Regions from separate parts of the Ruminococcus champanellensis 18P13 genome, predicted to be linked through region 2. Evidence: predicted binding sites of a transcription regulator. Region 2 holds the regulator's gene; the other holds the start of a gene.
The links. The regulator HrcA, encoded in region 2, represses chaperone genes, less so after heat shock. The targets are predictions, from matches to a motif close to TGTTAGCACTCNNNNNNNNNGAGTGCTAACA.

Region 1: the regulator HrcA is predicted to act here: its motif matches at 2,433-2,463, upstream of htpG (molecular chaperone HtpG).

The regions. Positions count from the first base shown of each region.
Region 1 covers NC_021039.1:2,419,186-2,423,613, reverse strand. The annotation lists gene RUM_RS11100 (hypothetical protein) at 1-332, shown strand, start outside; gene htpG (molecular chaperone HtpG) at 510-2,408, opposite strand; gene RUM_RS12480 (sigma-70 family RNA polymerase sigma factor) at 2,539-3,012, shown strand; gene RUM_RS11085 (aminotransferase class I/II-fold pyridoxal phosphate-dependent enzyme) at 3,022-4,347, shown strand; gene RUM_RS11080 (DNA polymerase III subunit) at 4,411-4,428, shown strand, end outside.
Region 2 covers NC_021039.1:376,830-381,257, reverse strand. The annotation lists gene dnaK (molecular chaperone DnaK) at 1-1,724, opposite strand, end outside; gene grpE (nucleotide exchange factor GrpE) at 1,797-2,387, opposite strand; gene hrcA (heat-inducible transcriptional repressor HrcA) at 2,407-3,438, opposite strand; gene RUM_RS01660 (MarR family winged helix-turn-helix transcriptional regulator) at 3,642-4,169, shown strand; gene polA (DNA polymerase I) at 4,268-4,428, shown strand, end outside.

The DNA.
Region 1 (4,428 bases), 2.0 Mb from region 2:
ATTGTCTGAATTTTCTTTGGACGGGTTTTATTGCGTTTTCATTTCCAATATGTTTTGGCTGGATCTTTCTTGATATAACCGGAAATTCAAAAGGCTATAGCTATGATCTGGGCCCGGAGAAAGATGTTTCTATTATGATTGGCTGTATTGAACTGCTGATTTGGTTTGCTTTAGCATTGCCCTCAAATATCTATGTATTCCGGAAAACATTGGGAAAAGGCAAGGCATACCTGCTTATCCCCATAGTATTGTATATAGCACTTGCTGTAATCTGTGTAATGATTACACATGGTGGGTGGGCATCATACGAAAAAGAAGTATTTAATGTATAAATTATGATTTGTATATCTATTTCCGAACAGCAAGGGCAACCTTGCTGTTTTTGTTTACCCCTCTCCGTTTTCCACTGATCATACATCTTCTCATTGTACGGATTTCCGTACAGCCCGTTTTCTCATGCTACAGAAAAGCCGCCCTGCATGAACCATGCAGGGCGGCTTCTTTTGTGTTTAAGCCATCAGTTCACAGATCTGGTTGGAGAATGCAACCGGATCCTCAATGGACATACCTTCGATCAGCAGTGCCTGGTCATACAGCAGCTTTGCGTAGGCTTTGAGCTTGTCCGGATTCTCCTTTTGCAGCTGTACCAGCTTTGCAAAAATGGGGTGCTCCGGGTTGATCTCCAGCACCCTGTCCGCCTGTACCTTCTGGTCGGTGGGCATTGCGTTCAGCACCTTTTCCATCTCCAGGGACAGCGCCCCTTCGCTGGTGAGGCATACCGGGTGGGATTTCAGCCGCTGGGACAGGCGCACGCTCTTGACCTTCCCCTCCAGTGCCTTCTGCATATCGTTGAACAGGTCTGCATGCTCCTTGGACTTTTCCTCGATCTCCTTCTTTTCTTCCTCTGTTTCCAGATCCAGATCCCCGGCGGATACGGACTTGAATTCCTTGCCCTCGTAGTTCATCAGCATCTTGATGGCGAACTCGTCCACGTTCTCCGTCAGATACAGGATCTCAAAGCCCTTGTCCTTTACAAGCTCCGTCTGGGGCAGGTGATCGATCCGGGCAATATTCTCGCCGGTTGCGTAGTAGATGCAGGTCTGATCCTCCTTCATCCGGCTCACATATTCAGCCAGTGTAACGGGCTTCTTCTCGGAGGAGGAGTAGAACAGCAGCAGATCCTTCAAAGCGTCCTTGTTCATGCCGTAGCCGTTGTATACGCCGAATTTCAGCTGCAAGCCGAATGCCTCAAAGAATTTCTCATAAGCTGCCCGGTCGTTTTTCAGCAGCTTGGTCAGCTCGTTCCGGATGGACTTTTCCAGCGCCTTTGCAATGATCTTCAACTGTCGGTCATGCTGCAGCAGCTCTCTGGAAATGTTCAGGGACAGATCCTCCGAGTCCACCAGACCCTTGACAAAGCTAAAGTAATCCGGCAGCAGGTCGGCGCACTTCTCCATGATCATAACCCCGCTGCTGTACAGCTGCAAGCCCTTTTCGTACTCCTTGGTGTAGTAGTCATAGGGCGCCTTGGAGGGGATGTACAGCAGTGCGTTGAAGGTGGCAGTGCCCTCGGACTTGGTGTGGATGTGGAGCAGGGGTTCGTTGTAATCGAAGAACTTCTCCTTGTAGAAGGCGTTGTAGTCCGCATCTGTCAGCTCGCTCTTGTTCTTGCGCCACAAAGGCACCATGCTGTTGAGGGTCTCGTTTTCCACGTATTCCTCATACTCCGGCGCAGCGTCCTTGTCGGCGTTTTCGGTTTCCTTCCGGCGGCTCTTGGTCATATCCATCCGGATGGGGTAGCGGATATAGTCGGAATACTTCTTGACCAGTCCCTGGATCCGGTACTGCTCCAGAAATTCGCTGTAGGTCTCATCCTCTGCGTCATCCTTGATTTCCAGAATGATCTCGGTGCCCACGGTTTCCTTGTCGCATGGCTCAATGGTGTAGCCGTCCACGCCCTCGGACTGCCACTGGTAAGCCTCGTCGGAGCCGTATGCCTTACTGCGGACAGTGACCCGCTTTGCCACCATGAAGGCGGAGTAGAAGCCCACACCGAACTGACCGATGATGTCCACGTCATCCTCCAGCTTGTTTTCGTTCTTGAACTTGAGGGAGCCGCTGTTGGCGATGGTGCCCAGGTTCTTTTCCAGTTCCTCCTGGGTCATGCCAATGCCGTTATCGGTGATGGTCAGGGTTCTTGCGTCCTTGTCGATCTTCAGATCAATGGCAAAGTCCTCCCGGTTCATGCCCACCTTTTCGTCCGTGAGGGAGCGGAAGTACAGCTTGTCCATTGCGTCACTGGCGTTGGAGATCAGCTCCCGGAGAAAGATCTCCTTGTGGGTATAGATCGAGTGGATCATCATATCAAGCAGCCGCTTGGATTCTGCTTTAAACTGTTTGGTTTTCATAGATTGCATCTCCTGTATCCTGAGAATTAGCACTCTATCACTACGAGTGCTAATCTAAGTATAGCATGCAGGGAGAAAAAATCAATGCCTGTCATCGAATGTTCACAATTTATTTACAATTGCGTATGCCATGACATTTTTCGACGAAATTCGCAAAAAACTATTGACATATATTGACAACTATGGTATACTACAAAAAGAACATATGTTCGATTCTGGGCAACGCCACTGGATGGTGCCCATAGGAAAGGAGCAAAATCTGACATGGATTATAGGGACAAGATGCAGGACAAAGGAGGGCGGCAGCATGGCTAAACGGGTCACGGAGGCGCATCCGGATTACATCAAGCGTCTGCTGGAGCTGTCCGAGGAATCGGAGGCGGAAACCAACCAGGCGCAGATGCAGCGGCTCAAGCGGGCGCTGCGGGATGTGATAAAAAATGATCTGACCCCAAGACAAAAGGAGATGGTTGTGCTATACTATTATGAGGGCATGCGCATGCCCCAGATCGCCCAACAGCTGAACCGGGACGTTTCCACCGTCTCCCGCACCATCAAGCGGGCACGGCGGAATCTGCGTGACCGGCTGAAATATCTGATCTAGGAGTAACCTATGCATACACCGATTTATGAGTTTTTGACCCGGTATGCGGCGCAGGATCCTTTGCGGATGCATATGCCGGGCCACAAGGGCAGGGGACTGGGCAGCGCTCTGGACGCTGCCTTCCCCCTGGACATTACGGAGATTCCCGGGGCGGACAGCCTGTTTGATGCCGCCGGGATCATAGCCGAAAGCGAGGCAAACGCTGCCGCATGGTATCACACTGCCGGTACGGTGTACAGCACTGCCGGCTCCACCCTGTGCATCCAGACCATGCTGGCGCTGATGCAGCAGGAGCATCGCCGGGTGCTGGCTGTCCGGAACGTGCACCGGGCATTCCTCACCGCCAGTGTGCTGCTGGGTCTGGAGGTGGAGTGGATCTACCCCACCTACACCGGCGGCATCCTGTCCGGCACCGTCACCCCGGCGCAGATCGCAGCCGCTCTGGATGCTTCCCCGACGCCTGCCTGCGTGTATGTGACCTCGCCGGATTATCTGGGGCATTGTGCGGACATTGCCGGCATCGCCGCTGTGTGCCACGCCCATCAGGCACCCCTGCTGGTGGACAACGCCCACGGTGCCCATCTGGGACTGTTCAGCCCCTCCCGGCATCCCATTGCCCTGGGGGCGGATCTGTGCTGCGACTCCGCCCATAAAATGCTGCCTGCTCTGACAGGCTGCGCCTATCTGCATACCAGTCAGCCCCGGTATGCAGCCCGGGCAAAGGCAGCCATGTCCCTGTTCGGCTCCACCAGCCCTTCTTATTTGCTGCTGGCGTCCCTGGATCTGTGCAACGCCTACCTGGCAGAGCATGGGGCAGCAGACCTTGCCCGGGTGACAGCCGCACTGACCATGCTCCGGCAGGAGCTTTCGGACTGTTGGCGGTTCTATCCGGGGGAGCCTTTGCATCTGACCATCTGCGCCGCCGAAAGCGGTATGGAGGGAACGGAGCTGGCACAAAGGCTGGAGGGAGAAGGGATCTTCTGTGAGTATGCAGACCGGGATTTTACAGTCTTGCTTTGCGGCTGTCCCACTACATTGCAGGAGCTTCAGCGCTTGCAGGATGCCCTCCGGCGGATCGCCGCCCTTCGGGGACAACCCCGGCAGCCGGAGCCCTTTTCCCTGCCGGTACCGGAGCAGGTATGCTCCATGCGGCGAGCGGCACTGGGGGACTATGAAACCGTTCCCGTGGAGGCGGCGGAGGACAGGATCTGCGCCGGGGTGCATGTGCCCTGTCCGCCGGCAATCCCCATTGCGGTCAGCGGCGAGCGGATCTCCGGGGCGTGCATAAATATTTTCCGCAGGTATGGCATTCCGACGGTGGATGTGGTAAAATAGAAACAGGATATATAGGGGCACGCATACGCTCTATGCGGTTTTGCCCAAGAAAGGGGGATGGATATGAAACTGTACGGCAAT
Region 2 (4,428 bases):
TATACCTTGCCGGACAGGTCGTAGAATGCCTTTTGCAGCTCCTCGGTCTTTGCCTTGATCTCCTCGGTATTGTCAGTCTTGAGGGCTTCCTTCAGTGCATTGCACTTTTCGGTGATGGGCGCCTTGTCCGCATCGGTTACCTTGTCGCCGAAGTCGGTCATTGCCTTCTCGCACTGGAACACCAGGTTCTCGCCGTTGTTCTTGGCATCCACTGCCTCACGGCGCTTCTTGTCCTCCTCCGCATACTTCTCAGCGTCCTTGACAGCCTTGTCAATGTCAGCCTCGCTCATGTTGGTGGAAGCGGTGATGGAGATATTCTGCTCCTTGCCGGTGCCAAGATCCTTTGCGGAAACGTGTACGATGCCGTTTGCATCGATATCAAAGGTTACCTCGATCTGGGGGATACCACGGGGCGCCGGTGCAATGCCATCCAGACGGAAGGTGCCAAGCTGCTTGTTGTCCCGTGCGAATTCACGCTCGCCCTGGAGTACGTTGATATCCACCGCAGGCTGGTTGTCTGCATAGGTGGAGAACACCTGGGTCTTCTTGGTGGGGATGGTGGTGTTTCTGGGGATCATCTTGGTGCATACGCCGCCGGCAGTTTCAATACCCAGAGAAAGCGGAGTAACATCCAGCAGTAGCAGACCTTCCTTTACGTCGCCGCCCAGGACGCCGCCCTGGTATGCTGCACCCAGTGCTACGCACTCATCCGGGTTGATGCCCTTGAAGGGATCCTTGCCGATCTTCTGCTTTACAGCTTCCTGCACCGCCGGGATTCTGGAGGAGCCGCCTACCAGCAGCACCTTATCCAGATCGGAGGCCTTCAGACCGCTGTCATGCAGCGCCTGATCTACCGGGCCCATGGTTGCCTGTACCAGATCCGCAGTCAGCTCATTGAACTTTGCCTGGGACAGGGTCAGATCCAGATGCTTCGGACCGGTTGCGTCTGCGGTAATGAAGGGCAGGTTGATGTTGGAGGAAGGTGTGGAGGACAGCTCGATCTTTGCCTTCTCTGCGGCTTCCTTCAGTCTCTGCATTGCCATCTTGTCGCCGGTCAGGTCAATGCCCTCTGCCTTCTTGAACTCGGAGGTCATCCAGTCAATGATCCGCTGGTCAAAGTCATCGCCGCCCAGGTGGTTGTTGCCGGCAGTTGCCAGAACCTCTGTAACCCCGTCGCCCATGTCGATGATGGATACATCGAAGGTACCGCCGCCCAGGTCGAATACCATGATCTTCTGCTCCTCTTCCTTGTCGATGCCGTAGGACAGAGCCGCAGCAGTAGGCTCGTTGATGATTCTCTTGACGGTCAGCCCTGCGATCTGACCTGCGTCCTTGGTTGCCTGACGCTGGCTGTCGGTGAAGTATGCGGGAACGGTGATAACCGCCTCGGAAACCTTCTCGCCCAGGTATGCCTCAGCGTCTGCCTTCAGCTTTTGCAGGATCATAGCGGAGATCTCCTGGGGCGTGTAGGACTTGCCCTCGATCTCTACCTTGTAGTTGGAGCCCATGTGACGCTTGATGGAGCTTACGGTCTTATCCGGGTTGGTGATAGCCTGGCGCTTTGCCACCTGACCTACCAGACGCTCGCCGTTCTTGGAGAATGCCACAACGGACGGGGTGGTTCTTGCACCCTCAGCGTTGGGGATTACCACTGCATTGCCGCCTTCCATAACGGCTACGCAGGAGTTGGTTGTACCAAGGTCGATACCAATAATTTTTGCCATAATAAATCTTCCTCTCTATGCTTTCTGTTCTGATAAAGATAGTTTACTCGGTTTTGGATGTTTCATCCGGGGCTACTGGGCAACTGCCACCATTGCGTGGCGGATCACCCGATCCCCGATCAGATAGCCCTTCTGGAATACCTGACACACCATGCCTTCTTCGTATTCCGTATCCGCCGCCTGCTTGATGGCGTGGTGGAAATTCGGATCAAAGGGAGTTCCCAGAGCTTCCATTTCCCGGACGCCCAGCTTCTTGAGCGCCTCGTTGAGCTGTGTATAGATCTTTTCCATGCCGGTCTTGTAGGCTTCATCCGTACAAGCAGCCTCCAGCGCCAGGGAAAAGCTGTCCAGCGCCGGCAGCAGGGTTTCCACCGCTGCGGCAGTGGCATGGGAATAGGTCTCGGTCTTTTCCTTTGCAGTGCGCTTGCGGTAGTTGTCGTATTCGGCGTACAGCCGCAGGTACTTGTCCTTTTCCGCCGCCAGTTGCTCCGCCGGATCCGGTTCCGTCCTGGTCTGCTTGATCTCCGGCTGCTCTGCCTGTTCCGGCTGGGAAGCGGATTCCGCCTCCTGCGCTGCCGCAGCTTCCGACTCCGCTGCCTTTGCAGCCTCCTCCGGCTCCTGTCCGGCGGTGGTTTCCTCGGTCAGATCCTGTTCTTTTTTCATCGGTTGCACCCCTTCTGTTCTAATGCTGTCCCGGCTCATGTTCGTCCTCATCGGAAATGAGATCCGTCAGCTTTTGTGTGAAATATTCAATATAGGGAATGATCTTTGCGTAATTGATCCGCATCGGCCCGATGACCCCCAGCGCACCGGCAGGCTGATTGCCCTTCTGGTACTTGGATACGATCATACTGGAATTGCCGATGACGAAATTATTGCTCTCCTGGCTGAAGAGCACCTGCACGCCGCTGAATGCGTCATCCAGCAGAGGGATCACGGTGTCCGTGTGCTCCATGAACTGGACGATATCCATTTTTTCAAGCTCGCTGCAGGTTAAAAGGTTCCGTGCGCCGCTGACGGTGACTTCCTTCTGCTTCAGATCCCGGGACAATTCATACAGTCCCTGTACCAAAGGGGAAAGGGTGGTCATATATGCGCCCAGTGCGGCGATCAGATCCTGGAGCCGCTGTTCGGACAGATCCTCAACGGATACGCCCTCCAGGTTCTCCTCCATATAATGTGTGAAAAATTCAAGCTGCTCATTGCTCAGATCAAACTCCAGCCGACAGGCTTTGTTTTTGATGCTGCCGTTGGATGTAATCAGCAGGATCACATACAGCCGCTTGCCGGTGGGGATTACCTCCACCTTGGAGATGATGGAAAACTTCGGTGCTGCATTGGTCACTACCGCTGCGCATTGGGTCAGCTCCGCAAGGGCTGTGCCTGCGCTCTGGATCAGCAGCTCCTCGGTCAGAGCACCCTGCGCCTCCAGCATATCGTCCAGCCGCTGCCGCTCCTTTTCGGAAAGCGCCTCGGTGGTCATCAGCTTGTCGATGTAGAGCCGATAGCCGTTGAAGGTGGGGATTCTGCCGGCGGAGGTGTGGGGCTGTTCCAGCAGTCCTAACTGCTCCAGTACCGCCATGTCGTTGCGCACCGTTGCCGCAGAAACATTGATATGAGGCAGTGCAGCGATGGTCTTGGAACCGACGGGCTCGCCGGTCTGCACATATTCATCCACGACAGCAGCCAGAATTTTCAGCTTGCGGTCGTCCATAGCCTCACTCCTTCTTTCAAGTTAGCACCCGTCCGGATGCTCTGTTAGCACTCTATCTATCCGAGTGCTAAATATAAGATACCACGCCCGCACCATGTTGTCAAGTGGTTTTTGCATTTTCAGCGTTTTGCACAAATGATATCTTATTTTTTGTGCATGTTTGTTGTTTTTGCTCCTGCCGCATTGACAAATCAGGGGGGGATATGGTACGATTAAAGGAACTGAACCCGGAACCCATCCGGCAATGTACTATTATAAAGCAGAAAGGCAGGTGCAGCCCTGTGGAGGTAGAGTCCCTGGAGGTGGAGTGGATCGCCGTACTGGATCGGTTCAACAAGCTCAACGCCCGCTATAAGGTGGAGGGGCTGCCCCGGCCGGAGTTCATGCTGCTGCATCTGATCGCAAAAAGCCCCAGCGGCGCCGTAAAGATCTCGGAGCTTGCCGCCGCCCTGGAGGTCACCACCCCGGCAGTGTCCAAGCTGCTGAAATCCCTGGAGGAAAAGTGCGCCGTCTCCCGGGTCAGCGACATTACCGACCGGCGGATCACTTATATCACCATGACCAAGGCGGGCAGGCAGTTGTACGACCGGGCATTGCAGGCACGGCGGCGGATCGGGCTGTCGGTGATGGAACGGATCGGAGAGCAGGCGTACAAGCAACTGTTTGAACAAATGCAGATCCTGTACCAGGCCTTTGAGGATGCCCTCACCGATCAGGACAGCGACATATAGACAGGAGCCGGGCTTCTGTCTTTTTTTATGGACAAATGGGGCGCCCTTGTGGTATACTATAAATATATATAATAGAAAAATCGATGGAGGAACAGTCTATGACTCTGCTGGCAATTGACGGCAACAGCATCCTGAACCGGGCGTTTTACGGCATCCGTATGCTCACAAGCAGCAAGGGTGTGCCCACCAACGCCCTGTTCGGGTTTTTCAACATCTACCTGAAGGAGGCGGCACAGGTGCAGCCGGATGGGGTGGCGGT